3 regions of the Halomonas sp. 72 genome follow, and region 2 is predicted to be linked to each of the others. Evidence: predicted binding sites of a transcription regulator. Region 2 holds the regulator's gene; each other region holds the start of a gene.

Region 1 (10,729 bases), on a different contig from region 2:
AACAGTAAGAATCCCACGCTAATCAAGCCCATCACACCCTGTACCCGCGCTACCATGTCGCGAGGCAGGCCGCCTGAGAAGCGCGAAGCGGCATACCCCCAGCCCGCCAGCATCAGGCTCCACAACAGCACCGACCCTTCATGGTTGCCCCACACCGCACTGAGCTTGTAGTACCAGGGCAACAGCGAGTTGGAGTTGTTGGCGACGTTCGCCACACTGAAGTCATCCAGCGCGTAGCTGGCGGTTAGGCACACATAAGCCGCTGCGATAAACAGAAACTGCCCCGTGGCCATGGGATGACCATATGCCATCCAAAGCGGCCTGCGCGTGGCCGCCCCGGCTAATGGCATTACGCCCTGCAATACTGCCATTAGCAGGGCAATAATTAACGCGAAGTGCCCAAGCTCAGGGATCAGTTTTACCAACATCGGCACTCCAGCATGACACGGACTCTAGGGTATAGGACATTGGCTCAACCTATTCACGCTTGGCTGCTTCAACCGGTTGGTCCTGATAATCAGCAGGCGAGTAACCTGCCTCTTCTAACGCTTGCGACACTTCGGGCGGCATGTAGTTTTCATCGTGGCGAGCAAGCACCTTGTCAGCGATAAACCGCCCGTCTGTAGACAGTTTGCCTACCACTACCACGCCCTGCCCTTCGCGAAACAGATCCGGCAGGATGCCGTTATAGGCCACCGCAAGCTCGTCCACGTAGTCGGTTACCAGGAACTCGACGTTCAGGCTTTGCGGGTCACGGACAACCGAGCCCTCCTTTACCATACCGCCTGCACGGATTGTCCGCTCGATGGGCGCGTCACCCTGGGCAATCTGCACCGGACTGTAGAACAGGTTGATATTAGCGCGCAGGGCATAGAGCGTGAGGCCTACCGCCACGGCGGCTAGCGCCAGCGCGCCGAGAATGATCACCAGCTTCTGGCGACGTTTAGGTGTCATCAGCATGTCTCGTTTGATGGGGTGGATGACGGTCACCACGCCGGGCACGGCGTTTTACAGCACTGGCCAGTTGGCGGCGCTCAAAACGAGCATGAATGATGCAGGCAACCATCAAAAGTGCCGTGACGCCCCAGGCCGCCCACACGTAAGGGCCGTGTCCGCCCATGGCCAAGAACGCGCCAAACGATGTAAATGCCATTACCGCGCCTCCCTGATCAAATCCCTGACCCAACGCTTATCAATTTCCCGACGCAGGATTTCATTCCGCGTACGCATCAGTGTAAGAGCGATAAAAAACCAGTAGAAGCCCAGCACCATGATCAGTAACGGCAGCCACATTTCCGTGGGCATGAGGGGCCGCGACGTCAACGTAAAGGTCGCCGACTGGTGGAGCGTAAACCACCAGTCCACCGAGTACTTGATAATCGGAATATTGATGACCCCAACCATGGCCAGTACCGAAGCCGCTTTTGCCCCCCCCTCACGACGGGTAAAAGCGCTGCGCAGGGCGATCACCCCCAGAAACAGGAACAACAGAATCAGCATGGAGGTCAGTCGGGCATCCCACATCCACCAGGTACCCCAGGTGGGCACACCCCACACCGCTCCGGAAAAAAGCGCCACAAACGTCATCACCGCCCCAAACGGCGCCATAACTGTCGCGGCCATATCCGCCACCTTGATCTTCCATACCATGAAGACCAGGCTCGCCGCCGCCATCGAAACAAACACCGACTGGGCAAGAAAGGCGGCGGGCACGTGGACATAAATGATCCTGAAGCTATCGCCCTGCCCCTGATTCACCTCGGTGGGTGCAAAGGCTAACCCCCATACCGTGCCGGTCGCAATGAGTACCAGGGAGACTGCCCAGCACCAGGGCTGCACCTTTGCACTCATTGCATAAAACCATTTGGGCGAGCCCCATTTATGAATAAAGGTCCACATGACGTGTTCTGTCCTCAACCGTTGATACTGATGCGTAGCGAGGCGGCAATCGCCCAGGGAGCCAACAGTAGCGACGCAGCCAGCAGGGCCCCGAGCATGGCCAGGTGCGCCGCAACGCCTTCACCGATGACAGCAGCCTGCACCGCCCCGACCCCAAAAATAAGCACCGGTATATACAGCGGCAGTATAAGCAGCGACAGCAGTACGCCGCCCCGCGCGATACCAACGGTTAGCGCCGCACCAATCGCGCCAAGCAGGCTCAAGCTGGCGCTGCCCAGCAAAAGCGAAAGCGCAAGCACCGCGTAGCTGCCCGGAGGCAGGGCCAGCGTCACACCCAGAAGCGGCGCAACCAGCGCCAGCGGCAGCCCGGTCAACAACCAGTGGGCAAGTACCTTGGCCAGGCTAAGCGCGGCTAGCGGCTGAGGCGCGAGCAGCATCTGCTCAAGGCTGCCGTCGTCATAATCGGTGCGAAACAGGCTATCCAGCGACAAAAGCGCCGCCAGAAGCGCCGCTACCCACAAAAGACCTGGCGCGATCAGCGCAAGTACGGCGCGGTCGGGTGAAATGCCGATTGGGAACAGCGTTATCACCAGCGCGAAGAAGACCAGCGGATTGAACAGTTCGCCGCGGCGTCTGAACATCAGTGTTACATCACGCTTGAGGGTGGCGGTAAAGGCGATCCACAGCCCGCCCGGCACCGGCGTTTCAAGTAGTGTAGTGGTCGCCTTCTGCCCCTGCGTCATTGTTTATCCCAGTTGAATACAGCGAGCGGCGGGCGAAGCATTCAGCGCATGGTGAGTGGTTACCAGAATGCTCCCCCCAGCTTGAGCGTGAGCTGAAAGCTGCGCTTCAAGCGCGGCTACGCCTTGGTGGTCAATGGCGGAAAACGGCTCGTCAAGCACCCAGAGCGGACGGCGCGTCAGCGTTAACCGGGCCAGCGCCACACGGCGCTGCTGACCCGCCGACAGCTGGCCGACCAATACGTCCTCAAAACCGCCAAGCCCTACTTGCTCCAAAGCGCTCAGGCGCTGCGATTCATTACCCCGCTCGCCGCTTAGCGCCTGGTACCAGGCCAGGTTTTCAAGCGGTGAAAGCCCAGCCTTGATGCCTGGCGAATGCCCCAGATACAGCAGGTTGGCCAGATAATGTTCACGCACCTTGCGAAGTGGCGCGCCGTTCCAGAAAAGCTCGCCTTGGTAATCACTCAGTTGACCTGCCAGCAGCTTTAACAGCGTGGTCTTGCCGCTGCCATTGGGGCCTTCAATTCGAACGATGTCACCGCTGCGAATCGTGAGATCGAGCCCTTCAAATAGCCAGCGCCCATCACGCTCGCAGGCTAGTTGTCGTGCTTGCAGGCACAGGCTCAAAGGTATCTCCCAACAGGTTGATAGTTAGCCAAAACTCTACACGGAAAGCCACGTTATCTCCAGCCAATCGCAGCGGCCGTGAGAATGCACCAAGCGTGCCGACGGGACCAGCATCTTGAATAGCAAAAGGCACTGGATAAAAACAGCACTACCACTGTATGCAAAAACAGCTGTATACTAAAACACTGTATGAAAAGACATGCCAACAACCTGCTGGCTTGCCACTACTAAACGCCTAGGGAAAGGGCGCTGCATTGGAGAATTTCCTATGAATATATCGATGTCAGCACCAACTCACGCCGGTTCTACCGTATTGAGCAGCGCGTCCTGCGCACCTAAAGGCATTCAATCGGCACGCGCCTTTAAAACAGCACCACGCAGAACGCGGCACAATACCTACGCCCTCAAAATACGCGGCAACCGAATGCGTGATTGCAACTTGTTTGATGGAGATGTCATTATTATTCGGCGTTTTCAATGCGATACCCACGAAGAAACCGCCGTCGCTCACATCAATCAGCAACCTGTTGCGTTGAAGCAGCTCTCGATCAGTCGCTTTGGCGTACATTTATGGCCTGCCGATACCCAAGCGCCGGATCTCTTTTTGCACAATTGCGATATTCAAGTGTTAGGAATGGTAATGGGTGTGGCGCAGGATAGTGCCAACGACCTTGCTGCCAATTCTTATGGCCTTATGGAGCACTGATTGCGTTATCAAGTTCCTGATTTAGCTGCCTCGCAGTGGCATACCGCCGAGATAGAGGTCGAAAAAAGCCAGTTTCTGGCGTGGCTATGCCATGCGCCAGATGTGGCCGCTTTTAGTGCACTTCTTGAAGCGGCAAGAGCTGCTCACCCCAATGCCAGCCATCACTGTACGGCTTATATTGCTGGGCCGCCTGGGGAGCAAACACTGATTGGTTTTTCCGATGATGGCGAGCCTGGCGGCACGGCCGGTCGGCCAATGTACCAGGTACTTCAAGGCAGCCAAATGGGTGAAATCGGCGGTGTCGTGACGCGCTACTTCGGCGGCACCAAGCTAGGCACCGGCGGGCTGGCACGGGCTTACGCTCAAGCCATCAGCCATGCGTTGGAAACCTTACCGACGCGTGAAGTGATTGAGCGAGACGCCTACACGCTACGCCTTACCTTTGCCAGCGAGGCGATCGCCCGCGCCTGGTGCGACGAAAAGGCCATCCCCATTGAACACGTCAACTACGATGGCGAAGGTGTTCAGCTCACCATTGGCTGGCCCCGCGACCAGACGTTCGACCTTTCCCCCTTGGAAAATCGCCTAAAGTGCACGCTGGACGTTACCCCGGTAAACGCACCCGCCCCCTAAACCAAAAACGGCTTACGGTGTAAACCGTAAGCCGTGCATGGGGCACTTCTGCTTCCCCGTCAATCCTGTCTATTTATCCCAAATATTTAATCATTACCCCGGCAGCCACGGCAGAACCAATTACTCCTGCCACGTTTGGACCCATCGCATGCATCAACAAGAAGTTATGCGGATTGGATTCCAGACCGACCTTATTAGCTACACGCGCCGCCATAGGCACAGCGGATACCCCGGCAGCACCTATCAGCGGATTAATCGGCATACGGCTCATTAGGTTCATCAGCTTGGCCATTAACACGCCGGCGGCGGTACCAATTCCGAAGGCCACGATACCCAGCCCCAGAATCCCGAGGGTTTCCACCGTCAAGAAGCTTTCCGCCATCAGCTTTGAACCAACAGAAAGCCCTAGAACGATCGTCACGATGTTGATCAGCGCGTTCTGGGCGGTATCCGAAAGCCGCTCTACCACGCCGCATTCGCGCATCAAATTACCAAAGCAGAACATCCCCAGAAGCGGTGCTGCGTCGGGTAGAAACAGCGCGACCAGGATCAACAGCATGAGAGGAAAGATCACTTTTTCCAGCCTGGAGACGGGGCGCAGCTGCGTCATTTTTATCTGACGCTCTTTTTCAGTGGTTAACAGCCGCATAATAGGTGGCTGGATTAACGGCACCAGCGCCATGTACGCGTAGGCCGCCACCGCGATAGCACCCAATAGCTCTGGAGCAAGCACGCTGGACACATAGATAGACGTTGGCCCATCGGCGCCGCCGATAATCCCGATCGCTGCCGCCTGGTTCAGCGAGAAGTCCATGATGCCCATGGAGGTCAGCACAACGGCACCAAACAGCGTGGCGAAAATACCAAACTGGGCCGCAGCACCTAGAAACAGCGTACGAGGGTTGGCAAGCAGCGGGCCAAAGTCAGTCATGGCACCCACGCCCATAAAGATCAACAGCGGTGCGATACCCGATGCAATGGCCACTGAATAGAAGTTATACAGCATGCCATTGCTGTAACCGACGCTTGTCGCAATATCCTTAGCGGCACGCAGCTGCTCTGGCGCTACCTCACCATGGGCAACTACTTTGAGCGTTTCACGCCACGCATCAATACCTGCCAAAGGATCCAGCATTACGCCCAGCGCGGCACCAACCTGCTGAAGCACGGCAGGCTTGCCAACCTCAATGGCCTGGTCCAGCGCTGAAATCGCAAGGCCAGCTTCGGGAATATTGGCAAGAATCCCCCCAAAACCAATCGGCACCAACAACAGCGGCTCAAATTTCTTATGGATCGCCAAATAGAGCAGCAGCAGCCCGACCCCGATCATGACCACCTGGCCAAGCTCAAGGTTATAAAGCCCCGAGCCCTCCCATAACGTGACTAGCTTATCCATTCCCGAGGCCCTTAAAGCTCAATCAGTACGTCGCCAACAGCTACGCTGTCGCCTTCACTAACATTGACTTTCGATACCGTGCCGGCACTGCTGGCGCGAATTTCGGTTTCCATTTTCATAGCTTCAAGAATGATGACCACTTCCCCATCCGCTACCTGGTCGCCAGGGCGCACATTCACCTTGAAGATATTGCCAGCAAGCGGTGCTTCTATGGCTTCACCACGGCTGGCCGCCGGGGCGGGGCTCGCCGCAGGCGCAGGCGACTGCTCTTGCACCTGGCCAATATCGCCGCCTTCAGAAACTTCCACTACAAACGCTTTGCCATTGAGCTTTACGGTATAGGTTTCAGGGCCACGTGCCGCCTCTGGCGCACTGTCTTGAGTAACCACCGGAGGCTTGGCAGGCTCGCTACCAGCCACCTGGGGCGCAGGTTCGAAAGCGTCCGCGTTATCACGATTTTTAAGAAACTTCAGACCGATTTGCGGGAACAAGGCGTAGGTGAGGACATCATCTATTTCACACTCGCCCTCTGCCAAGCGTACCTGCTCGGCGCCGGCTTTCTCTTTAAGCTCTGCCGCCAGCTTTTGCATTTCAGGTGCAAGGTTATCCGCCGGGCGACAGGTAATCGGCTGACCGCCCTCCAGCACGCGGGCTTGAAGCTCGGTATTAAAGGGGGCGGGTGCCGCGCCGTATTCGCCTTTCAGCAGCGCCTGCACCTCTTTGGAAATGGACTTGTAACGCTCGCCCATCATCACGTTCATTACCGCTTGGGTACCGACGATTTGCGACGTGGGCGTCACCAGCGGAATAAATCCCAGGTCTTCACGCACACGAGGAATTTCGCCAAGCACATCGTCCAGCTTGTCGCCCGCACCCTGCTCTTTCAGCTGACTTTCCATATTGGTCAGCATGCCGCCTGGCACCTGGGCCACCAGAATGCGCGAATCGATGCCGCGTAACGAACCTTCAAAAGCAGCGTACTTTTTACGTACTTCACGGAAATAGCCCGCGATGTCTTCCAACAGTTCAAGGTCCAGCCCGGTATCACGGTCGGTATCCTTGAGCATCGCAACAACGGACTCTGTGGGGCTATGTCCATACGTCATCGACATGGACGAAATCGCGGTATCGACGTTATCGATACCGGCCTCGACTGCCTTAAGAATGGTGGAAGTGGAAAGTCCTGTCGTGGCATGGCAATGCAGGTGAACAGGAATAGACAGATTTTTCTTCAGCCGCGTTACCAGCTCAAATGCGGTGTAAGGCGTTAACAGCCCCGCCATATCCTTGATAGCCAGCGAGTCTGCGCCCATTTCGGCAATATTGGTCGCTAGATCGACCCAGCTATCCAGGGTATGTACCGGGCTTACCGTGTAGGAAATAGTGCCCTGCGCATGCCCACCCACCTGACGAACCGCTTTAATCGCGCGCTTCAGGTTGCGCGGGTCATTCATGGCATCAAACACACGGAACACATCAACGCCGTTGGTTTTGGCCCGTTCGACAAACTTATCGACTACGTCATCCGCATAGTGGCGATAGCCCAACAGATTTTGACCACGCAGTAGCATGGCTTGAGGCGTATTGGGCATCGCCTCTTTTAATGCCCGAATACGCTCCCATGGGTCTTCGCCTAAATAACGAATGCATGCATCAAAGGTGGCGCCACCCCAGGTCTCTAGCGACCAGTAGCCAACACGATCCAGCTTTTCAGCGATGGGCAGCATATCGTCCAGACGCAAGCGGGTCGCAAACAGTGATTGATGGGCATCACGCAGTACCACATCGGTAATTCCCAGCGGGCGTTTTGTCTCATTCATAGCAGTAGCTCACACGTTAAAATTATTGATATGTAGTAAAACTAACAAAATAAAGGCAAATAAGGGGATAGGCTGACTAAAAAATTACCGATTAGTGACGCTTTAATGAGCGGTAACGATGCACCGCAGCACTGATAACTGCAGTCGCTTCCTCGTCCTCGCCACTCAACGCGGGAGCAGACGAAGGCTTTGTACCTGCTAACGTCGGCACAGGCGTCGGCTGAAAACGTCCTAACAGTTTTGACATCAACGTAACGCTAATGACTAAAATAGTAAGAAAAACAAAAACAAAGCCCATCCCAAGCCCCATAATTGCGAGCCCCTCCTGGAGTAGTTCTGCATTCTGCATAATGTCTCTCTTGTTGTAGAGCATAAATTAACGCTTAAAGGGTTCTAAAAGTCCCTTGGCGCCGTCAAAGTAATACACTAACCTGCCACACCCAGCATAAAACGCAATCGCGCCATAGTGGAAGTCATGGTTGTTAATTTACTACAAAACGGAAAAATTGGCCTCGCCCCGATGGAGGGCGTTATCGACGCCCTCACCCGCGACTTATTAACGCGTGAGGCAGGCTTTGATTGGACCGTTACCGAATTTGTCCGCGTGGTCGACACGCGCCTCCCGCCCCGAGTGTTTTACAAGCACTGCCCTGAGCTTACCAACCGCCCTGTTGCGACCGCCAGCGGCATTCCCGTGCATTTGCAACTGCTTGGCTCTGACCCCAAGGCGCTGGCTAAAAATGCTCGCCAGGCGTTAGCGCTAGGCGCTGTCAGCGTGGACTTGAATTTCGGCTGCCCGGCCAAGCTGGTTAATCGGCATGATGGAGGCGCCTCGTTACTACGCCGCCCTGAACGCGTCTACCAGGCAGTGAAGGCCGTCTCCGAAGCACTTGAGGGTCAAATTCCGGTCACCGCTAAAATCCGCCTGGGCTTTTCAGACCGGCGCTTAGCCGTCGCCTGCGCCCAGGCGACCCAGGCAGGCGGTGCCGCTCGTCTGGTTGTTCACGGCCGCACACGTGATGAAGGCTATCGCCCTCCGGCCCACTGGGAGTGGATCGGCCGAGTGCGCCAGCAGGTATCGATACCCGTGGTTGCCAATGGCGATATATGGACGCTGGAGGCGTACTGGAAAGCGCGCACCCTGTCAGGCTGCAGAGATGTGATGTTAGGCCGTAGCGCGCTAGCAGACCCCTGGCTTGCGCCACGTATCCGGCACTGGCAGCGAACCGGCGAACGACTGCCTGAAACCACATGGCCAATGCGTGCCAGCGTGATCAAGGAGTACGCGCACCTTCAGCGGCAGCATCTACCCGACCGAGTTGTGGTCTCGCTGGTAAAGCAGTGGCTCGCACAGATGCGTCAGGGCAATGAAGAAGCCAACCAGCACTTTCAGCGCGTTAAACGCCTAACAGACCTTGACACCCTGCTTAAAAGCCTGGTCATCGACACAGCGCACCCTGAGGCGGCTGTCAGCTGCCACTAAGCAAGCGCATTGACCAAAAAAAAGCGCCCTCGCAATGCGGGGCGCTTAAAACGATCCAAAACCAAAGCGCGAGCCGCCCTGGTCAGGCTAGAAAACAGAAAACCCGCTCTCATAAAAGAGAACGGGTTTAGAATCTGGCGCGCCCGGGAGGATTCGAACCTCCGACCCCCTGATTCGTAGTCAGGTACTCTATCCAGCTGAGCTACGGGCGCTTTAGTGATGTAAATACTCATTACTAAACATGATGAAGTGCTTATGCTTAAATACTTGTAATGAAATACTTATAGGCTTCCGCCTTACATCAGGTTAGAAGATGGCGCGCCCGGGAGGATTCGAACCTCCGACCCCCTGATTCGTAGTCAGGTACTCTATCCAGCTGAGCTACGGGCGCATCTTCTAATGTGCGGCTGGCGGAGAGAGAGGGATTCGAACCCTCGATAGGGCTATAAACCCTATACTCCCTTAGCAGGGGAGCGCCTTCAGCCACTCGGCCACCTCTCCTCAACAGCACGGCGCGAATGTTACCGATTTCAGCGACTGCTGTCTAGTCCTATGCCGATTTTTTTCGCGCCAGCTTCATCTTACCGTTGATACGCCCTGTATTGGGCGCGATAAAAGCGACCATTTATTCTGCTTCGCTTTCTTCACTGCTACGCTCGCGCTGGATGCGCTGATAGATCTCTTCACGGTGTACAGCCACGTCTTTCGGCGCATTGACGCCGATACGCACTTGATTACCTTTCACACCTAACACTGTGACGGTGATTTCATCACCTATCATCAATGTTTCGCCAACTCGGCGGGTTAGGATGAGCATGGCTGATCTCCTTCTCAGACGTTTTATACAACGGGTTGTGTCCACCAGAGGCGCCACTAAGCCATTATGCGGCATAGCGGCGCGCTAACCAATGCCTCTGACTCCATGACACCCAAACCTCCCGTTGAAAGAAAGCTCACCACCGGCAAGTAGCGAGTACCTTTTCAGCGTAGAAGGTTTAAGGCAGAAATGTTATTCAGATTCTATATCTGACTTATCCAGGCCAAATGCCTTGTGTAACGCGTTAACGGCAAGTTCCATATGCTTTTCATCAATCACCACTGAGATTTTAATTTCAGAGGTGGAAACCATACGGATATTGACGTTTTCATCAGCCAAAACGCGGAACATCTTCGAGGCAACACCGGCGTGAGAGCGCATGCCAACACCGACCAAGGATACCTTGGCGATATTGTCATCGCCACGCAGCTCACCACCGCCCAGGTCAGGAATGACCGTTTCTTCAAGCAGCTTCTTGGTGGTCTTGTAGTCGCCCTTCGCCACGGTGAAGGTAAAGTCGGTGTAGTCACCCGCCGGTGCTACGTTCTGCACGATCATATCGACTTCAATGTTGGCATCAGCGATAGGGCCAAGAATGCGCGACGCAA
Region 2 (10,729 bases):
ACGCATCAATACGACAAAGCCGATATTATTTTAGTGGGCGTATCGCGCTGTGGCAAAACACCCACGTCGCTTTATTTGGCGCTTCAGTTTGGCATTCGAGCGGCTAACTACCCACTTACCGAGGACGACCTTGACGAAGACGGCACGCTCAAGCTGCCCAAGGTGTTAGCACCGCACCAGCGCAAGTTGTTTGGGTTAACTATTGATGCTCGCAGGTTATCCGCCATACGCAATGAGCGTCGGCCGAACAGTCGCTATAGCTCAATGGATCAGTGTCTGCAGGAAGTCGAACAGGCCGAAGCGCTTTACCGCATTATGCATATTCCGTTTATTGATGCGACGCGCTTTTCAGTAGAAGAAATTTCGACACGAATGATTGCCGAGACAGGCTTAGCGAGGCGCTTCTCCCCCCGCTAAACCAGCACTAAATGTACAACGCTAAAAATTACATGCCTTTGGGGGCGAAGATACCTGGGGCGTTACGCCAGTAGCCTTTGTAGTCCATACCAAAACCGAACACATAGCGGTCCGCGACCTCCAGGCTGCAGTAATCAGCTTTCAAGCCCGGCACCGCTTTGCGGTTATGTTGCTTATCCACCAGGACGGCAGTCGTAACGCTGGCTGCCTGAGCTTCTTTACAGTAAGCAAGAATTGCGGCGAGCGTCGATCCTTCATCCAAAATGTCATCCACGATGACGACGTGGCGCCCGGCCATGGGAATTTCAGGCGACACACGCCAGAAAAGCTCGCCACCGCGCAGCTCGTTGCGATAACGCGTGGCATGCAAATAGTCCACTTCCAGCGGAAACCCCAATCGGGTCAGCAGATGCCCGGTCGTAATCAAGCCACCGTTCATCACACAATAAAAAACCGGCAGTTTGTCCCCCAGGTCTTCAGTAATGGCCTCCGCCATGCGATCCAGCGCCCGCTCGACTTCTTCCTGAAAGATCAAGCAGTCTGCTGTTTCCATTAGCTGGCGCATTGAGTCCAATGACTCAAGCGCTTCTTTATCCAATTTGGACATGGGGTAACTCCCAAAAATGTAGCAATATTGCGAAAAGAAAATTCAGGTGGGGTTAGGGAAGTCCGCCAGCGCTTCTAGCCTGGCATGCGTACGTCGCCAACGCCCCAGCGCGCTCAGCGCATCCAAATCAGGTCGTGCACGGCCATAGCGGAGTTTCGCAGGGCGCTTATTGGCGATGCCCTGGCTGGCTTCAACGACCTCAAGCGCAGCGGCACGGTCGTTACACACCAGCAACATATCGCAGCCAGCGGCGAGTGCAGCAGCGGCACGCTCGCGTGGCGAGCCCGCTTCGTGAGCACCTGCCATACTTAAATCATCTGAAAAAATACAGCCTTTAAAGCCCAGCGATTCACGCAGCATCCCCAACCAACTGGGCGAAAAGCCCGCCGGGCGTGTATCAAATGCTCGATAAATGACATGCGCGGGCATGATGCCATCAAGCTGGGGGGCTAGCTGTTCAAAGGGGACAAGGTCGCGCTGTTTAATTGCCTCCATTGAACGCTCATCAATGGGCAGTGCGACATGGGAATCCGCGGCTACGCCGCCGTGACCAGGGAAGTGTTTACCCACAGCGCCCATGCCCGCCTGATGTAAGCCCTCAACAAAAGCGGCGCCTAATTGAGCAACGTGCTCAGGGTCACCACTGAAACTACGGTCGCCGATGACGCTAGAAATCCCGCTATCCACATCAAGCACTGGTGCAAAGCTTAAATCCAGCCCACAGGCGGCCATTTCCATGCCAAGCAACCAACCTGCGTCCATGGCGAGAGAGCGGCCTTCTTCAGGGTCTTGAGCATAACGCTCACCAATCCGGGCCATGGCCGGTAAGCGGGTAAGCCCTTTTTTGATACGCTGTACGCGGCCACCCTCTTGGTCAACCGCCAATAAAAGATCGCCCCGTATGCGCCTTATATCGCTACACAGCTTGCGCACCTGGTAGGCGTCTTCCACATTACGGGCAAACAAAATCACGCCACCGACAGCAGGTTCAAGCAGCAAGCGCTTTTCAGCATTGGATAATTCAGGCCCTTCCAGGTCGAGCATGACCGGGCCAATAGGTTGAGTCATTAGCAGGGATCCAACAAAAGGGCCGATGATTTTAGACGATCAACGCACAGAGTCAAAAAAGCCTCTGCGTAAGGCCATTACAGATGGCTGCCATGTAGCCAAACAGGCGTTCCAGGCACGGCGCGCTCAAAGATATAAAGCAGGTCCTCGTTGCGCATACGAACACAGCCATGTGAAGCAGGTTTGCCCATCGGTTGATCGGGCGGCGTTCCGTGTACATAAATATAGCGGCGCTGAGAGTCAACCGTGCCTGCACGGTTAAATCCTCGCTCTAACCCACACAGCCATAAAATACGCGTCAAAATCCAGTCACGTGTCGGATGAGCGTCGGCCAAGTCACTTGAGAAAATTTCACCGGTAAAACGCCTGCCTCTAAATACCGCATTGACCGGCTGTTCATGGCCAATTGCCGCGCGAACATAGTGCCAGCCATGCGGCGTTTGGCCACTTCCTTCTTGCTGGCCAACGCCAGCGCCTCCAGTAGAGATAGCGCACTCAAAGTCTGGTGTTTGACCCTGCCACCAGCGCAGGATTTGTGCGCCGGTATCAATTTCGATCCAGCCGCCTTTTTTAGGTGGCAACTCAGCTAACAGGGGCGTTCGCATGCTGCGCTCCTTCAACCTCTTGCGGCAGTGGAGCATTCATGGCGGCAACGACCACAGGGCGCAAGCGTCGCACTAAATCACGCACAGTCACCTGCTCCTGATAATCCTTGGAGGCGATATCACGTAGCGCATCCAGCCCCGACAAGGTGAAAATGACCGTACCCAACATAAAGTGCAGCCGCCAAAAACGCTCGGCATCGGGTAAATCAGGGGTCGCCTTACGCACAAGCCCGGTAAAGCGGGTAAACACATCCCCATATTGCTCTTGAATATGGCGCCGTAAATGCCCCTGCGCTTGGCTATAGGCTAATCCCAATAAGCGCATGAAGACTTTCAAACTATCCCGTTCAGCAGGCACTGCCAGCACCGTGGTGGCCATTGTTTCAAGCAGCTCTTCCAGGGGGATGGCACGATCGGCGTAGTGGGCTTCAAGCTCATCGAGCGCACCATGAAAACGCTGAGTAAACGGGTCTAGATAGCGCGAGAATACGGCTTGGATAAGGGCTTTCTTGGAACCAAAATGATAATTAACAGCCGCCAGGTTTACTCGCGCTTTACTGGTAATGTTACGCAGTGACGTTTCAGCAAAGCCACGCTCTGCAAACAGCACCTCAGCGGTATCCAGAATGCGTGACACCGTGTCAGATTGTGCCATTATGGCCTCCGGAGAAACGAGTGTTTAAAACATGCCAGAATAGTAAGTCATATCTTAATCAGGCTCAATCACCCTTATTCACCGATTTTTTTAATTGGCTACCCTGCACATTAGCGTTAATTCAAACGTCTTACCGCTCACAGACAGTGTTTTAACAAGCTGCTTTTTTAACCATGTACTGGATAGAGCAACATACTGTATACTTAAACACATACTGATCAAGCAGACAGATACCGACTGTCTTTTATTGTTTATGGAGTTTGGTATGTCGCGGCCACTCACAGCACGTCAGCAACATGTTTTTGATTTTATAGTAAAAACCATGGGTGAATTCGGCTACCCTCCCACCCGCGCCGAAATTGCCAAGGCCTTGGGCTTTAAATCCCCCAATGCCGCTGAAGAGCATTTACGTGCTCTTGAGCGTAAAGGCGTTATCCGGATTATTCGCAATACGTCGCGGGGGATTCGCCTCCCCAACCAGGAAGCTCAGGACGTTAGCGAATTACCCGCCACCGTTGCAGCCAACAGCAATGATCTTCCGCCGATGGGCTTGCCAGTTATTGGTGAAGTGGCCGCTGGCAGCCCGATCCTTGCAGCGGAGCATATTGACCGTTACTGCCCGCTACCCGCGGAATATTTCACCCCTAAAGCCGACTACCTCCTGCGAGTACGCGGTTTATCCATGAAGGATGTGGGCATCCTGGAAGGCGATTTACTGGCGGTGCACCGCACTGATCGTGTACGTGACGGGCAAATCGTCGTTGCGCGGCTGGAAGATGAAGTCACCGTAAAACGCTTTCAACGCCAAGGGCATCAGGTCATGCTGATTGCGGAAAACGCTGATTTTGCACCGATTGAAATCGACCTGCGAACCCAATCCCTGGATATTGAAGGCGTAGGTGTAGGCGTCATCCGTGGCGGTAATGGCCAAGCGCTAGGCTAATAAGCCGTTTGCGTAAAATCGGATTTTAAAAGCATCAAGGGGGTGGCCATTTTCATGACCACCCCCTTGTTTTGTTACTGGTTCAGCTTAAACAGTTTTTAAAACGCTTAGCTAAAGACAACGGTCTTATTGCCGTGGATCAAAACGCGGTCCTCCATATGCCAGCGCAGGCCTCGCGCCAATACGGCTTTTTCTACATCGCGCCCAAAGCGAACCAGGTCAGTTGGCGTATGGCAATGGCTCACACGATGAATGTCCTGCTCAATAATCGGCCCGGCATCCAACTCCTCCGTCACGTAGTGGCACGTCGCGCCAATTAGCTTTACGCCGCGCTCATAAGCCTGATGGTAAGGCTTGGCGCCGGCAAATGAAGGCAAGAAGCTGTGGTGAATATTAATCACCTGCCCAGCATAGCGCTCACACAACGACGGGGGCAGAATCTGCATATAGCGCGCCAATACAATACAGTCCGCTCGCGCGTTATCAATAAGCTCCTGCACCTGAGTAAACGACTCTTCCTTATTATTCGGGTCCACCGGCACATGGTGATAAGGAATACCGTACCACTCAGCGATTGAGCGCATGTCTTCGTGATTAGAAATCACACCGGCGATATCACAATCCAGCTCACCTGCCTGCCAACGGTAAAGTAAATCCACCAGGCAGTGAGACTCACGGGAGACCATGAGGATGACGCGCCGACGCTTTTGAGTATCCATTAGCGCCCACTGCATGGAAAACTCTTGAGCAATTGGCTCAAAGGCGCTGCGTAATGTTTCAACGGACATGCCAAGCGAATCGGCCAATATCTCATAACGCATAAAAAAGCGGCCCGTTTGCAAGTCAGAATGCTGACTGGCCTCGGTGATAGAGCCGCCTTGTTGAGCAATAAATCCAGACACACGGGCAACAATACCCACCTGATCGGGGCAGGAAACGACTAAACGGTAATAATGAGACATGTGAAGTACTCTTGACGACCTACGAAATACAAATGACAAACCACTATTGGCATCGTCTATTGGCATAGTGCAACGGCGCCGCAAACAGCGGCTAAATAGCGACGCCGTAAATAACGGCTGCCTAGTGTACCGGAACCCTATTAACGAAGCACCGTTATCTAATGTCGGGGGTCATTGTTAGCCGCCCCTGCCTTCCCGTATAGTTAAGGCATTACTTTTTAGGCTTTTCATAACCGATGCATCCACCACGCGTTCAACTTCGTCCTCGCCGCCGCCCACCTCTGCGCCTACTGCCGCTGGGTGGGTGTGGTGAAATCGGCATGAATCTAACGCTGTATGGATACGACGATCACTGGATCGCGGTCGACTGCGGCATGATGATTCGCCAGGATTTGCCTAACTCGCCCCTTCAAGTACCTAACCTGGGCACCGCCGAGGCACTGAACATAACGCCCCAAGCGTTATTTATAACGCATGGGCATGAAGATCACATTGGCGCGGTTGCCTGGTTATGGCCCAAGTGGAACTGCCCTATCTATGCCACCCCACTTGCGGCAGGTCTCTTACGTGCAAAATTCGCTGAACACCAGCTAAGTAGCGCCGCGATTAAGATTATCGAGCCGGGCGAAGCAATGGAAACGGCGCCCTTTTCGGTGCGCTATTTGCCGGTTACTCATTCGATCCCTGAAAGCTGCGCGCTGGTCATCGTGATGGGCGATTACCGCATAATGCACACAGGGGATTGGAAGCTGGACCCAGAGCCGCTGATTGGCACGCCCATTAACGCGGCGCACTTTCGAGCGCTTGCCCCGATTGATTTAGTAGTAGGTGATTCAACCAATGCCCCTCTGCCTGGCCACTCCAGCAGTGAAGGCGATGTGGCTAAAGCGCTGGCTAAAAGCCTGAAGGAATGCAAGGGCCGCGTCGTGGTCTCCTGTTTTGCAAGCAACCTGGCACGCGTACTGGCCATTGGCCGGGCGGCTCATCAATGCGGCCGTCGGGTCAGTTTGATGGGGCGATCCATGGAGCGCATGGTGAGCATTGCACGCGGACTTGGCTACATGGATGACTTCCCAGCGCTTGTACCCCCTCATGATTTGGGCTATTTGCCCCCCGATGAAGTGGTGATTATCGCCACCGGTAGCCAGGGTGAGCCTCGTGCAGCACTGCAACGACTCGCCCAAGGGCGCCACCCGTTTATTGACCTTGAGCCTAGCGATAACGTCATTTTCTCTGCCAAAGCTATCCCCGGCAATGAACGCCCCATTGAGCAGCTCAAAAAACGCTTGGTCCAACTTGGGGTCACGATCTTTGATGAGGTTAATCATCCAGAGCTGCACGCCACAGGCCACCCTGCGCAAGAAGAACTCATCACATTCTACCAGTGGATCAGGCCCAAATATTTGATCCCCGTGCACGGCGAAGCGCGCCACCAGCAGGCCCACCAAGCGATTGCAGACTCCTTGGGCATCAGCGCACCTTTAGCACCCGTTAATGGCGACATGATCGTTATGGACCACTTGGGACTGCGCTGCGAAGCCCGCCACCCTCAACCGCCCTGTATCGTTAATCAAAATAGCGTTGTGCCGCATCCGGGCCTGGATGCCACCAAAACCACGACGCGCCGAGGCAGTTTATTTCTCGCCCTGCCTGTCGCGGCCAGCGATACCGGATGGTGGCGCATCGGTCGCTTGATGCTGGATAGCAGCAGCGCCAGCCCGCTCGACGAAGATAGCTTTAGCGAATGGCTGGACAATCAGTTGGAGGAGATTAAAGCGGATACGCTGGCTGATTTGCGCCTTGCGCTACAGCCACGCTTGATTCATTGGTTGGCGGACCACATGCAGCACATGCCCGAGGTCCACTTACAAATAATGGCCGCAGAAGCGCCTCTATAAACGCAACGAGGCGCAACCGAATCCTGTAGAACGCAGCGTACTCGCCAGGCGGCGTACTGTAATAGCCTTATGACCAGCGCTCGGCATCTTGCCAATCGGTAGCGCGCTCTTTCACCCAATACTCACCCTTGGTGGAATGCTCCTTTTTCCAGAACGGCGCTTGGGTTTTTAAAAAATCCATAATAAAGTCACACGCTTCAAATGCTTCGCGCCGGTGAGCGCTCGCCACCAGCACCCTAACGATGGGATCCCCCGGCGCCAGGTAGCCCACCCGATGAACAATATAAACCGCTTGAAGCGCCCAGCGCTGCCACGCCTGTTCGCCTATCTGCTCCAGCATACGCTCTGTCATGCCGGGGTAATGTTCCAGGGTAAGCCCGGTGACATCAGGCGACTCGTTAAAGTCCCGAACCAACCCTGTAAAACTGACAACCGCCCCAATATCGGTTCGCTGGGCGAGCGTCGACGCATAGCCATCGCCTAATGAAAAAGGCGCTGACTGGACTTGGACCTGGATATTCATCGTTTAGCCCCCTGTCACGGGTGGAAAAAAGGCGACTTCATCCTCGTCAGTAATCCGTGCGCTATCGTTGGCCATCACCTGGTTAATCGCACACAGCGTCCGCTGGTCGGTGAGCACGCTAAATCGCGTATCACGCTGGCTCAGCGCAGCCTTCAAACCCGCAATATCACGGCTCGGCACCTGGTCCAGATCAAGCACCGTATCACTCACACCGACACGTTCACGCAGCTCGGCTAAAAACTTCACCCGAACACAGGGCGAGGCGCAGCGTTCGCCTAATGTCACTTCGCCTGCCGTCCCTTCTCCCGTCACAATGGGGGCTTGCGGACGAGCACTGCGCTGATAATCACCACGTACGCCGCCGCGTTTGCTTTCAAGCTGAACAGCGTCGATACACATATCCTTATCGACGGCTTTACACATATCGTAGAGCGTTAAACACGCGACCGACACCGCGGTAAGCGCCTCCATCTCAACACCCGTGCGCCCATTTAATCGGCACAGTGCCGTCACGTGGACACAGCCCTGCGCAGGGTCGATATCAAATTCAATGGAGACTTTGGAAAGCGCCAACGAATGACATAAGGGAATCAATTCATGGGTACGCTTCGCGGCCTGAATACCGGCAATACGGGCCGTTGCAATGACATCGCCCTTGGGTAACTCGCCATCACTTAGCAGCTTCAGCGTTTCTGGCTGCATTAAAATCCGCCCCGAGGCGACGGCCTCACGACGTGTTTCGTGCTTATCACCCACATCGACCATATTAGCTTCACCACGCGTATTGAGGTGGGTTAGCTGCATGTTTATCACCTATGTTTTAAAAATGTGCCATTGGGTTGAGTACTAGCCCACGTACGCACCCAGTGAGTAATTGCATCGATATCATTAAGGTTTAGCGGGGTAATCCGGGGGTCAAGCTCAACCGGTGGTTGATCATCAAGCGCCACCGCCTGAATCGTCGCATCATGAAGAATAGACGGCTCTCCAATTCCCTTACGATACAGTACGAGCTTGGGAATGGGCCATGCTTTGAATCCTTCGACAATCACAAGGTCTGGCTCATGGTAAGCCATCATCGCCAGCAACGCTGCCAGGTCTGGCTCATCCTGACCCGGCGTTTCCTGCATTAGCGCAAAGCGTTCCCGTGAGGCGACCAGCATCGGTGCCGCCCCGGCGCTACGCAGCTCATAGCTATCTTTACCGGGTTTATCCACTTCAAAACTGTGATGGGCATGCTTTATGACAGCTACCTTTAGCCCTGCTTGGCGCAACCGTGGCAGCAACTGCGTTAGTAGCGTCGTTTTTCCCGTTCCACTCCAAGCGACAACGCCGAGTACGGGAAATGCAGTGGCTACATTACTTACCATATACATGTCTCCTTCCCTGGTAATGAATCCTGATAAGGACGAGGGAGCTGTTACTCCCCTTCGCGCTCACGAGGCAATAGCCAATTCAGTACAATACCTACGAGAGCCGCCAAGCTTACGCCCTGCAGGGTAAATTGGCCTCCCCCAAATTGCATGCCGCCAATACCAAACACTAAAATCAACGACACCACCACCAGATTGCGTGGCGCGGTTAGCGACTGACCCGCACGTACTAGCGTATTCATTCCGACGACAGCAATCGAGCCAAACAGCAGCGTCATAATGCCGCCCATTACCGGACCTGGAATCGTTTGCAACAGTGCACCCAGCTTGGAAATAAAGGCCAGCAGAATGGCGATAATCGCCGCGACAATCATATAAACAGGGTTAAACGCCCGCGTCAGTGTTACGGCACCGGTTACTTCGGAATACGTCGTGTTGGGTGGGCCGCCAAACAGTGCCGCCACCATGGTCGCCAAACCATCGCCCAGTAATGTACGGTGCAGGCCCGGTTTTTCAAGATAATTTTTACGCGTTACCGAACCAATCGCCACCATATCTCCGATATGCTCAACCGCAGGCGCAATGGCCACAGGAATCATGAATAAAATAGCCGCCCAATGAAAGCTAGGCGCCGTAAAATTGGGTATTCCAAGCCAGGCCGCTTCATGTACCGGTGTAAAATCGACAACCCCCATCACCAGGGAGAGTGCATAACCGGTAACGATCCCCCCCATAATGGGAATCAAACGCAGCAGGCCACGCCCAAATACCGCTAATACCAGCGTCACCAGCAGGCTGGCCATGGATAAAAAGATCGCTTGACCATAGCTGATATTGTCGCTGGTTTCCCCGGTTGCCATGCTAACGGCCACCGGCGCTAACGCCAGGCCAATCACCATGATGACCGGGCCAACCACCACCGCCGGTAACAAACGATTTAGCCAACCGATACCGCGTACGCGTATGATCTGGGAAATAATGACATACACAAGACCGGCTACCATTAAACCGCCAAGCGTCGCGGAAACACCGAAACTGGCAATAGACCCCTGAATAGGCGCGATAAACGCAAACGAGGACGCCAAAAATACCGGCACCGACTGCTTAGTAACCGCATGAAATATTAACGTTCCCGCACCGGCAGTAAAAAGTGCAACACTTGGATCCAGGCCCGTTAACAGCGGAACCAGTACCAACGCGCCAAATGCGACAAACAGCATTTGTGCTCCGGTCAGCAGTACCTTCGGCCAAGACTCGGACCGGCTGCCAGCATTACTCATCACTCAACTCCCAGGAATCAATTTATATCGAAAAGGCAAAAAAATGCCCCCAACGCGAAGCGTAAGGGGCACCGTTAGGCAAAACGCTTAACGCGTTCCAAATATCTTATCGCCGGCATCTCCCAATCCCGGCACGATATAACTATTCTCATCGAGTCGATCGTCTACCGAGGCCGTATAAATTTCCACGTCTGGGTAAGCATCCTGCACACGCTTGATGCCTTCGGGAGCAGCGACAAGAACAATAATCTTCATATGCTCACAGCCCCGCTCACGCAGCATGTCCAGTGTGGCGATCATGGAACCACCGGTTGCCAACATCGGGTCAATCACCAGCGCCATGCGCTCTTCAATATCGTTAGCGAATTTCGCAAAATACGGCACAGGCTGCAGCGTTT
Region 3 (10,729 bases), on a different contig from region 2:
TGCAGGGCCTGGATTCCGAAGAGATTGCCGAGCGCCTGCAGATCACCCAAGGTACGGTCAAGAATCACCGCAAACGTATTTACGCCCAGCTGGGTGTGGCGTCGTTAAGCGAGATCTTTGGCCTGTTTATCAATCATGCCATTACCGCACCGCCCGTCACCCAATCCTGATTTCTATCCCTTTAGGGATATCGCGGATTGCGCCGCCAACTTTTAGCCTATGACCATCTTCTCTAATGGCTAAAAAGGCGAGCATGATGACTGTACAGGCATTGCTTCACGACCTTGAACGGCGTGGTTTGATTGCGCAGACAACTCACCTGGATGAGCTTCAGGCTCTGCTCGAATCACCGCAGACCGTTTACTGCGGTTTTGACCCCACGGCGGGCAGCCTGCATATCGGGCACTTGGTGCCCTTATTGATGCTCAAACGCTTTCAGGATGCCGGCCACCAAAGTGTGGCGTTGGTCGGGGGGGCCACCGGCTTGATTGGTGATCCCAGCTTCAAGGCGGCGGAGCGTTCGCTTAACTCTCCCGAAACGGTTGAGGGTTGGGTTAACGCCTTAAGCGAACAGATTTATTGGTTGATGGCCCCGCACCTCGAAGCGCCCCTGAAAGCGGTTAATAATGCAGAGTGGATTGGCCAGATTAGCGTGATCGACTTCTTTCGCGATGTGGGCAAACACTTCTCGATGAATGCGATGATTAACCGTGAATCCGTTCGTCAGCGTCTTGAACGGCCTGACCAGGGCATGTCGTTTACTGAATTCAGCTATGCGCTGCTGCAATCCTATGACTTTGCCCACCTCAACAAGACGTTGGGCTGCCGGTTACAAGTGGGTGGCAACGACCAGTGGGGCAATATCGTCAGTGGTATCGACCTCACACGCCGCCTGAACGGCGAGCAGGTGTTCGGTATGACGCTGCCGTTGATCACCAAATCCGACGGTACCAAATTCGGTAAAACGGAAAGCGGCACGGTATGGCTCGACCCGGAACAGACCTCGCCTTACCAGTTTTACCAGTTCTGGTTGAATACGGATGATGCTGACGTTTACCGTTTTTTACGCTATTACACGTTCATGGATTGCGATCACATCGACGCAATCGAAGCAGAAGACAAGCAGGCCGCTGGCAAGCCCCAAGCGCAGCGTGTACTTGCTGAAACCATTACCCGCTTTGTGCATGGCGAGGAGGGGCTGGCTGCTGCTCAGCGTATTTCCCAGGCGCTGTTCAGTGGTGAAGTAGCTGCGCTCTCATGTAGTGAGCTACAGCAACTTGAACTTGATGGGCTACGCTGCCAAGACGTAGCGTTTGGACAGACGCTGGAAGAAGCTATGGTGGCAAGCGAACTCGCCTCATCCAGGCGGCAGGCCCGTGAATTGATTGACCAGAACGCTGTACGTATCAATGGCGAGCGCGCCGAGCAAGGGCAGCTAAGTCAAGCATTCGCGCTTTTTGACCAATACTGGATCGTACAAAAAGGTAAAAAGCACTTTCGATTGTTCAAGCGTGGGTAACTTACATGGGATGCCGTTTCCAGGAAGTAGCAGCATTCGCTTGATGTTGCCCATTGTGAACAACCTCTCTTCGATCCAATACCGTTCGCTCTAACACGATAGTGCCACGCCGTTGTCACGCCTATGTCACTTATAGACGCCACTCTTTGCAGGAGTGGGTGGGTTATACGTGCGTTCTTCCTTCCAAGAGGATGTGGCAATGGCCGAAAATATCAATAGTGCTGTGCAAGAGGTCTTACCAAGCCAGGGTCGCAGAATAAAAGTCCGGCGCAAGGGCACGCTAAGGCAGTGGCTCACGCTTGCATTGCTGGTGTATTTCCTGATCTGTGCCGTATCCATCATAGGTAATGGCTTTAAGATTGCCGCGGGCGGCCATGCCGCTCAGTTGTTTGAATTTGCCACCAACCCCTTTGTTGGTTTGATGATTGGGATTGTCGCGACGGCCCTGATACAGTCATCTTCAACCGTTACTTCTGTTATCGTGGCGTTTGTGGCGGGTGGCCTGCCTGTCGCTATGGCGGTGCCCATGATTATGGGGGCCAATATTGGTACTACTGTTACCAATACATTGGTAAGTCTGGGCCATGTACGTGATAAAGCCGAGTTTAGGCGGGCGTTCTCTGCCGCAACGGTGCATGACTTTTTTAACTTGCTGGCCGTGGCGATTTTTCTGCCCATTGAGCTTATTTTTCATCCGCTTGAAAAGCTGTCGAACGCTACGGCGTTTCTGTTTTACGGTGATGCTGACCTTTCCATGGGTAGTATTAATATTGTTGGGATGGCAACAAAGCCGATTACCTCTTCGGTTGAAAGTGTCGCCATGAACCTGCCCACGATTGCCGGTGGCGTTGCCATGATTATTTTTGGTATTGCCGTGATTTTTTTAGCGATTCGTTATATCGGCGCACTGCTGAGAGTATTGATGGTAGGGCAGGCAAAAAACATTATGCATAACGCCATTGGACGTGGCCCCGTCGCCGGTATTGCTTCTGGTGCTGTGGTGACGTTTTTAGTCCAGTCTTCCTCTACCACCACAAGCTTAATGGTGCCGTTAGCTGGGTCAGGCGCATTCTCTTTACGTCAGATTTACCCTTTTACATTGGGCACCAATATTGGCACGACGTTTACCGCGCTACTTGCTGCCACCGCAATCACTGGGGCAACTGCCATACTGGCGCTGGAAATCGCACTGGTTCACCTCTTCTTTAATTTATTTGCGGTTGTGGTGATTTTTGGCCTACCGTTTTTAAGACCACTGCCTGTTAAGGGTGCCGAGTGGCTAGGCCGTGCCGCCTCAGAAAGAAAAGCACTCGCCGCTGCTTGGGTATTAGGCGTATTTATTGCCGTGCCAGCTATCCTGATTGCGCTCACCACGCTGTTTTGAGGAAACACCCATGACCCATCAACACGAGCTAGTATCAACATCGACCGCTGAACTCAAGGCCATGCTGGATGACTCTTCCGAGCTCATTGAAGAAATAAGAGAAGAAATTGCACAAAGAGAAGCGCAAGAGCGCGAACTAGAACCTTTCGATACGCTGATTAAAGAAGCACGACCCAAAATGAACGAAATTCGTAGTTTCTTTACGTTAGTGCTTAATGAGCTACGCCACCGGCCTAAATAAGCGTTACGAATAGCGAAAGCAACAAAGGCTACTCCTTTAGGTATTTGTTTGACACTTTCAGTAAGCTGAGAGTATGTCAGGCAAATGCCTTTTTATGGGACCTGTTAGATCATGCCATACTGTATTTTCATGTCTTGACTATATTCCATTATAGCACTGTTGTTTATTCGTCAGCACAAATGGTTGCTTGTTGAATATTTATCTTTCTAATTCTTGGTCGAGTCACCCAGTATTCATTAAATGATGGCTGGATAAAATACCTTTTTCACTCATGATACCTTATTGTAAAACAGTGGCTTAAGTTGTTTTTATTGAGTGGTCATATCGTGCTATGGCCTTGAAGATAATCCTATACCGTTGTGTAGATTAATATGGGAGCCATTGTTTGGATGTTTGTAGCGTCAAGGTTTTTAATCTATTGATGAGTTGGTATATTTTCTTATACTCGTTATTAAACCACTTTTCTACCCGTTGGGTGCTATGAGAAAGAGATGTCACGCCTTGGTTGGTAATATTTTTAGCATTTTCAAATGGATAGACGTTTGCTGGCGAAATAATTTTTTAAATCATACTTACGATTTTTCATTTTTAAGATTTTGTCATAGACTAAAAGCACCATCTATGTAGGTATAGTAAATGTTGATGGTTTGGTAGGGTGGTTTTAGCTGATCTTTGAGCAGTAAACGTGATCCATATAAAAAAACTGGGGGTAGTACGATGGATGTCAAAGGGTTAAATGCACGTAATGATAATGACGATGTATATGCATCAATTGACTTGGCGACATCGTTGCCGAAATCCGGGTTTCCCGATGAGGAACGGAATCCTCACAATGTATTTAGCGCCATTCGTGACGAATTAATGCTTGATGGAAATTCCCGCCAGAACCTGGCAACATTTTGCCAAACGTGGGTTGATGATGAAATTCGTAATTTGATGGATCTTTCAATCGATAAAAACATGATCGATAAAGATGAATATCCACAAACTGCGGAGATCGAAGCACGCTGCGTTAGGATGTTAGCAGATCTCTGGAACTCACCCTCGCCAGAAACAACCATGGGATGCTCGACGATTGGCTCTTCAGAAGCCGCAATGCTTGGCGGGCTAGCGCTTAAGTGGCAATGGCGGAAAAAACGTGCGGCAGAAGGGTTGCCCACTGATAAACCAAATATGATTTGTGGGCCAGTACAAATTTGCTGGCACAAATTTGCCCGTTATTTTGATGTTGAACTGCGTGAAATTCCGCTGGAAGGCGATCGCTTGATTATGAGCCCAGAGGAAGTTATCAAACGCGTTGATGAAAATACGATTGGCGTCATACCAACGCTGGGCGTTACCTTTACTTGCCAATACGAGCCAGTAAAAGCTGTCAGCGATGCGCTGGATCAATTGCAACAAGAAACCGGCCTGGATATTCCTATGCACGTTGACGGTGCCAGTGGGGGCTTCTTGGCTCCGTTCTGCGCGCCAGATCTAGTGTGGGACTTCCAACTCCCGAGAGTAAAGTCCATTAACACGTCTGGCCACAAATTTGGGCTTGCACCTTTGGGAGCTGGCTGGGTGGTCTGGCGTGAAGCAATAGACTTGCCCGAAGAGCTCATTTTTAACGTTAACTATCTCGGCGGTGATATGCCGACATTCGCGCTCAATTTTTCGCGCCCCGGCGGGCAAATCATTGCGCAGTACTACAACTTCCTGCGACTTGGCCGTGAAGGTTACGCCAAAATCCATAATGCCTGTTACGCTACCGCGCAGCATATTGCAGATGAGATTAGTAAACTAGGCCCCTTCGAAATCCTCTTTGATGGGAACAGCAATGAAGGTATTCCTGCGTTGGCATGGAAGCTGAAAGAGGGAGCAAATATTGGCGGTTATACGCTCTATGACCTGGCCGACAAATTACGCTCGCGCGGCTGGCAAGTCCCTGCTTATTCTATGCCAGCTCACCGTGAAGACTTGGTTATCCAGCGTATCCTTGTTCGTCATGGGGTGAGCTACGATCTAGGCTGCTTGTTAATTGAAGATATGAAGCGAGCACTTCAGCATTTTGAAGATCATCCCGTGGTTAATCCACTATCAGAAGATGAAGCCAGCGGCTTTAATCATTCCTGATTTGAGACTCTTTGGTTGTTAGGGCGGCTAGACATCGCCGCTCTAATTAGCGAATAAAAGAATGACGGATTAATAATTCGTTTCTTCGGGGAATAAATATGGATAATACACAATCGACAGCCGCGCCAAAGCAGCTTTCGTTATTGGGTTTCTTCGCGATAACGGCTTCAATGGTAATGGCGGTATATGAATATCCTACCTTTGCAACATCGGGTTTCTCGTTGGTCTTCTTTCTTATTCTTGGTGGGGTTCTGTGGTTTATTCCGGTAGGGCTTTGCGCGGCAGAAATGGCGACGGTTAAAGGCTGGGAAGAGGGCGGGGTTTTTACGTGGGTATCCAAAACGCTAGGTGAACGATGGGGATTTGCGGCAATCTCCTTTGGCTATTTGCAAATTGCTGTCGGCTTTATTCCTATGCTTTACTTCGTGCTAGGCGCACTCTCTTATATTCTTAATTGGCCTGCACTGAATAGCGACCCGATAGTCAAAACGATTGCGGCGTTGATTATATTGTGGGGATTAGCGTTAACTCAGTTTGGCGGTACCAAGAATACGGCGCGGATTGCAAAGCTAGGCTTTTTTGCAGGTATTCTACTGCCCGCTTTTATCTTAATTGGGCTTGCAGTTTTGTATCTTCGCTCAGGTGCGCCGGTCGCTATTGAAATGAGTGCACAGACGTTTTTCCCCACCTTTGGTAGTATGAGTACCTTGGTAGTGTTTGTCGCTTTTATACTGAGTTATATGGGGGTTGAAGCGTCGGCGACTCATGTCAATGAGATGAAAAACCCTGGTCGTGACTATCCTCTCGCCATGTTATTTCTTATGGTTTCTGCCATTCTCTTAAGTTCTCTCGGTGGGTTGACGATTGCATCTGTTATTCCTCACGAGCAAATCAACTTATCTGCGGGCGTGATGCAAACGTTCAGTGTGTTGATTAACCACTTTGGCAGCCATTTTGAATGGGCTATTCGGATTATTGCTGCGCTGCTATTGCTGGGCGTGCTGGCTGAAATAGCCGCATGGATTGTTGGACCATCACGCGGCATGTTGGTAACCGCGCAGCAGGGTATATTGCCGGCGCGTTTTGCTAAAGTAAACAAGAACGGCGTGCCGGTGGCGTTGGTTATTTCTCAGCTAACCATTACAACTATCGCATTGATTATTCTGACGAATACGGGGGGAGGAAATAATATGTCCTTCCTGATTGCACTAGCGCTAACCGTCGTTATCTATCTGTGCAGCTACTTTATGCTATTTCTGGCTTACATTACCCTTGTTCGAAAACAGCCTGAAAATCAACGTACCTTCAATATCCCTGGCGGTAACAAAATAAAAATTACCGTTGCAGTAGTGGGGTTACTTACTTCTTTAGTTGCTTTTGTCGTCTCCTTCTTCCCTCCCACGGGGTTGCCAGGAAAAGAGTCTAACGAAGTGTATACCGGTTTGCTGATCGGCTGTTTCCTTGTAGTGCTATCGATTCCGTTTATTATTTATGGAGTGCATAATAAAAGCGCTGCGCCAAAAAACCTTAAACTACACCATATCAAGCCCCATACCGCGCCCGAAGGTCACTACTTTATTCATCCCAAAGCCCGCAGTACGCATCACATCACTGTTGATGGAGAAAAGCTGCATTGATGAACCATGGGAGGATGTTTAGAAAGGTCGTCATTAGATTTTAAGCAGAGCTATGACGAATAGCGAAAAACAGTAGTATTAATCACTTAGGCATTTGCTTGGCACTTTCAGTAAGCTGAGAGTATGTCAGGCAAATGCCTTTTTCATGGGCTTTAATAAAAAAGCTCGCCCTGAGCGTTGGGCGGGCGAAAGTCTCGGGTATTCAGCCCTTGCTCGGTACGAGATTGAAAGTTCCACTGGCGGCTGGCGCGATTAAAGCGTTGTGCAATCATATCGGCAAAAATACCTTCGCCGCGAAAGCGCTTACCGAACTGAGCGTCGTAGGCCTTGCCGCCCCGGCATTGGCGAATCAGGCTCATTACCTTGGCCGCACGCTCGGGGTAATGGGCTTCCAGCCAGGCTTCAAAAAGAGGAGCGACTTCATGGGGTAAGCGCAGCAGCATCCAGGACGCCGTTCGTGCGCCAGCACGGCTGGCGGCCTCAAGAATCCGCTCTATTTCATGATCCGTTAATCCGGGGATGACCGGAGAAACAAGCGTTCCGACGGGAATGCCAGCAGTATTCAGCTCACGGATAACTTTTAAACGCGCTTGAGGAGAGGCCGCACGAGGTTCCAGCGTGCGTTTCATATTGGCGTCTAGGCTGGTCAGGCTAATAAATACGCGCACCAGGCGGTGTTCGGCCATCTCAGCCAGCAGATCCATATCCCGTAACACTAACGTGCTTTTGGTCACAATAGTGACTGGATGGCGGCAAGCCAATAATAGCTCAAGCAACTGGCGCGTTAAGTGGCGCTTGGCTTCTAGTGGCTGGTAACAATCGGTATTACCAGAGAGATTGATTGGTCGGCAGACGTATCCAGGCTTGCAAAACTCCTCACTTAATTGCTCCACCAGGCCATTTTTGGCAATCAGCCTGGTTTCAAAATCAAGCCCCGGGGACAGATCCCAATAGGCATGAGAAGGGCGGGCATAGCAGTAAACACAGCCATGTTCGCAACCTCGGTAAGGGTTCAATGAGCGATCAAAAGGCAAGTCTGGCGACCGGTTCCAGGAAAGCGCACTCTTACTGGTTTCTTCGCGTACTTCAGTTGCCCGTGTGGGGGAAGTCTCTTCGCGCCACCATCCGTCGTCTTCTGCCACGCTATGGGTTGGGGCAAAGCGGTTGTGCGGGTCATAGGTTGCCCCGCGGCCTTTGTGCACGGGAGGCCGTATTGGTGATTTGCCGAGAGACGCCATACGCCTGCCTCTTTCTATATTTGTGTATATATATACAGTATATGCGTTGTGACCAAGCGTGCAAGCGTTACTCAGGAGAAACCCGCAATGAACAGTTTTACGGATCGGCTACTGATTGCGATTCATGTTTATTAGAAATAATTGACTTACCTTCATTAGCAGTCATGAAAATGACATTTTTAGGCGCTACGATTTGTTGGATATCAAATTAGCTAAATTTATTTTAGGGATGAAAATGAAGAACTTTACGCGCAACGCACTCACGTTGGCACTGGCATCGGTCATGGCTACGCCGGTATTAGCGCAGGAAAATACAGCTAAGAACGTTATTTTGATGATCACCGACGGTACCGGTATCGAGACGTTCCGTGCGGCAAGTTACTTCCGTCACGGCGCGCTGGGCCATGAAGTTTATGATGAGTTTGACACACAGCTTTTCATGGCAACGCATCCGTTAAACACCTCTACCACGCCCACCAAGAGTGATGACGGTACGGTTACGTTTGAACCAGCCGAGCTCTGGAACGACGAGGCGGTAGATACCGTTTACGAAGGTAGCCTGGGTAACTACAAGGGCTACTTTGCCGGTTACGACTACGCTCGGGCTGATTACACCGACAGCGCGGCAGCGGCAACGGCGCTGGCTTCAGGCCATAAGTCCTATAACAGCGCCATCAACTGGTCCAACGATGATGAGCCGCTTAAGCATATTGGCGAATACACTGTTGATAGCGGCCGCGCTCTGGGTGTTGTCTCATCGGTGCAGGTCTCCCACGCGACGCCTGCCGGTTTCATGGCCCATAACGTAAGCCGCAACGACTATAGAGCCATTGGCCGCGAAATTGTCGATTCTGGCCTTGCCACTGTCGCCATCGGTACCGGGCACCCCTATTACGATGCAGCCGGCGAGCATGTCGATAACCCCGGTGAGAGCGATTTCCGCTTTATCGGTGGCGAAGAGACCTACCAGCGCTTGGTAGGCGGCGAAACGGATTACGCCTTTATCGAAAGCAAGGACGATTTTGAAGCTCTGGCTGCTGGTGAGTTGGATCTTCCCAAGGACAAAGTACTGGGCCTGGTGCAGAACATTCAGACGCTGCAATACAGCCGCCCCGGCGTAACCGGCGGTAATCTACTGGATACGTCACCAAGCCTTGCCACACTGACGGGAGGCGCTTTGAACGTGCTCAATGCCAGTGAAAACGGCAACGAAAATGGCTTTTTCCTGATGGTTGAGGGTGGCGCTGTGGATTGGGCTGCTCACGCTAACAACCTGCCGCGTATTATCGAAGAGCAAATCGACTTCAACGAAGCTGTGGAAGCGGCCGTTGAGTGGGTAGAAAACAACAGTTCCTGGGACGATACCTTGATCATTGTAACGACTGATCACGGTAACGGTTTGCTTCAAGGTCCTGACTCTGATGTGAATGCCTATAGCCCGATCGTTAATCAGGGTGCTGGCGCGCTACCCTTGGTACGTTGGCATTCCGATACCCACACGCGTGAGCTGGTACCGTTGTATGCCCACGGCGCAGGCGCTGAGTTCTTCTTTGACATTGCTCAGGCAGAAGACGGTCTTTCCCGCTATGAAGTAGACGAAGACAGCCACTACTGGATCGACAACACCGACGTATTCCGCGCGGGCCTAAACGCTTTCGGTATCGAAGCTGAATAAATAGGCAAGTATAGCAAGTACAACAGAGCCGCCTTCGGGTGGCTCTGTTCCGTTGGTAACCACTGACTGATATCACTTCGCCAACGACCATCCACTCACTACCCCGAAAAGAGTCAGATATGAAGCTTCATAACACGCTTTCACTGCTGTTAATGACAACACTAGCCAGCACGTCAGCATTTGCACTTAATGCTGAGCGCGCGCCCACCGCCAGTGGTCACGCCTATGCTGAGCCTTATAAAGCCGTTCGCAAAGAGGGCGTTTTACATATTGAAGTACGTTTCGTGACGGACTACCCAGGTTACTCTGGTGAGATCATTTATGACGATATCCCGCTAGATCGAATTGACGGGAAGATCTACGCCGAGTTCGGCGACCAGTCGTTCTCGCTGCTGCGTGAAGATGGAGGTGTGGTCGCGCCAGACAGCTTGCGCCTGAGCTTTAACTACGAACCAGACAAGAACCCACGCGTAGGCACCTGGAAAGCCGATTTTGTCGCCCCCATGCACGACGTTAACGAAGTCATGCTGTTCATGCCTAATGTTGCGCCCATTGGTCCGATTGTCATTCGGGATCGTTAAACAACCGGTTCTACATCCGTCCGTTATACAGAGTGTAGCCGTACTGCTTCATTGCCTTGGTAAGAAATTACCAAGGCAATGTTGTATCGGGTACCAGGTTTTTGGGCCAAATTTGGCTTATGCTGGAGGTTTAAGTGTAAGGTAAGCCTATGAAACCTTTCTCCATTCTTTTGATTCGATTACTCGCTATTTACCTCGCCATTACGCCTTTGCTAAGCGTATCGCCGCTGCTGTTTAGCCCCGGCTACGATGCGGAGCTAGCCCAGTGGCTGCCATGGCTCGCAGCCACTGCTGTTATTCCTATCATCGCGGGTATCGTACTGTGGTTTTCTGCGGTAA

What was found. The regulator LexA, encoded in region 2, represses DNA repair genes until DNA is damaged. The targets are predictions, from matches to a motif close to TACTGTNTANNTANACAGTA.
Region 1: the regulator LexA is predicted to act here: its motif matches at 3,419-3,438, upstream of ACT3T6_RS03250 (LexA family protein).
Region 3: the regulator LexA is predicted to act here: its motif matches at 8,155-8,174, upstream of ACT3T6_RS10330 (PA0069 family radical SAM protein).

Annotation. Positions count from the first base shown of each region.
Region 1 covers NZ_JBQSYY010000002.1:281,310-292,038, reverse strand. Annotated here, with positions in the region: gene ACT3T6_RS03280 (heme lyase CcmF/NrfE family subunit) at 1-428, opposite strand, end outside; gene ccmE (cytochrome c maturation protein CcmE) at 478-954, opposite strand; gene ccmD (heme exporter protein CcmD) at 944-1,153, opposite strand; gene ACT3T6_RS03265 (heme ABC transporter permease) at 1,153-1,899, opposite strand; gene ccmB (heme exporter protein CcmB) at 1,914-2,642, opposite strand; gene ccmA (cytochrome c biogenesis heme-transporting ATPase CcmA) at 2,646-3,266, opposite strand; gene ACT3T6_RS03250 (LexA family protein) at 3,535-3,972, shown strand; gene ACT3T6_RS03245 (IMPACT family protein) at 3,973-4,605, shown strand; gene ACT3T6_RS03240 (sodium ion-translocating decarboxylase subunit beta) at 4,679-6,001, opposite strand; gene oadA (sodium-extruding oxaloacetate decarboxylase subunit alpha) at 6,013-7,821, opposite strand; gene ACT3T6_RS03230 (OadG family protein) at 7,913-8,170, opposite strand; gene ACT3T6_RS03225 (tRNA dihydrouridine synthase) at 8,297-9,304, shown strand; tRNA gene ACT3T6_RS03220 (tRNA-Arg) at 9,440-9,516, opposite strand; tRNA gene ACT3T6_RS03215 (tRNA-Arg) at 9,619-9,695, opposite strand; tRNA gene ACT3T6_RS03210 (tRNA-Ser) at 9,713-9,805, opposite strand; gene csrA (carbon storage regulator CsrA) at 9,930-10,121, opposite strand; gene ACT3T6_RS03200 (aspartate kinase) at 10,314-10,729, opposite strand, start outside.
Region 2 covers NZ_JBQSYY010000014.1:35,528-46,256, forward strand. Annotated here, with positions in the region: gene ppsR (posphoenolpyruvate synthetase regulatory kinase/phosphorylase PpsR) at 1-417, shown strand, start outside; gene ACT3T6_RS12730 (hypoxanthine-guanine phosphoribosyltransferase) at 446-1,024, opposite strand; gene nagZ (beta-N-acetylhexosaminidase) at 1,067-2,092, opposite strand; gene ACT3T6_RS12740 (L,D-transpeptidase) at 2,170-2,697, opposite strand; gene ACT3T6_RS12745 (TetR/AcrR family transcriptional regulator) at 2,675-3,352, opposite strand; gene lexA (transcriptional repressor LexA) at 3,618-4,295, shown strand; gene purU (formyltetrahydrofolate deformylase) at 4,403-5,257, opposite strand; gene ACT3T6_RS12760 (ribonuclease J) at 5,578-7,155, shown strand; gene moaE (molybdopterin synthase catalytic subunit MoaE) at 7,223-7,678, opposite strand; gene moaC (cyclic pyranopterin monophosphate synthase MoaC) at 7,682-8,482, opposite strand; gene mobB (molybdopterin-guanine dinucleotide biosynthesis protein B) at 8,488-9,048, opposite strand; gene ACT3T6_RS12780 (uracil-xanthine permease family protein) at 9,099-10,331, opposite strand; gene upp (uracil phosphoribosyltransferase) at 10,419-10,729, opposite strand, start outside.
Region 3 covers NZ_JBQSYY010000009.1:50,991-61,719, forward strand. Annotated here, with positions in the region: gene ACT3T6_RS10300 (helix-turn-helix domain-containing protein) at 1-170, shown strand, start outside; gene tyrS (tyrosine--tRNA ligase) at 257-1,519, shown strand; gene ACT3T6_RS10310 (Na/Pi symporter) at 1,719-2,903, shown strand; gene ACT3T6_RS10315 (hypothetical protein) at 2,914-3,144, shown strand; gene ACT3T6_RS10320 (glutamate decarboxylase) at 3,862-5,259, shown strand; gene gadC (glutamate:gamma-aminobutyrate antiporter) at 5,358-6,896, shown strand; gene ACT3T6_RS10330 (PA0069 family radical SAM protein) at 7,049-8,134, opposite strand; gene ACT3T6_RS10335 (alkaline phosphatase) at 8,370-9,809, shown strand; gene ACT3T6_RS10340 (hypothetical protein) at 9,929-10,390, shown strand; gene ACT3T6_RS10345 (hypothetical protein) at 10,540-10,729, shown strand, end outside.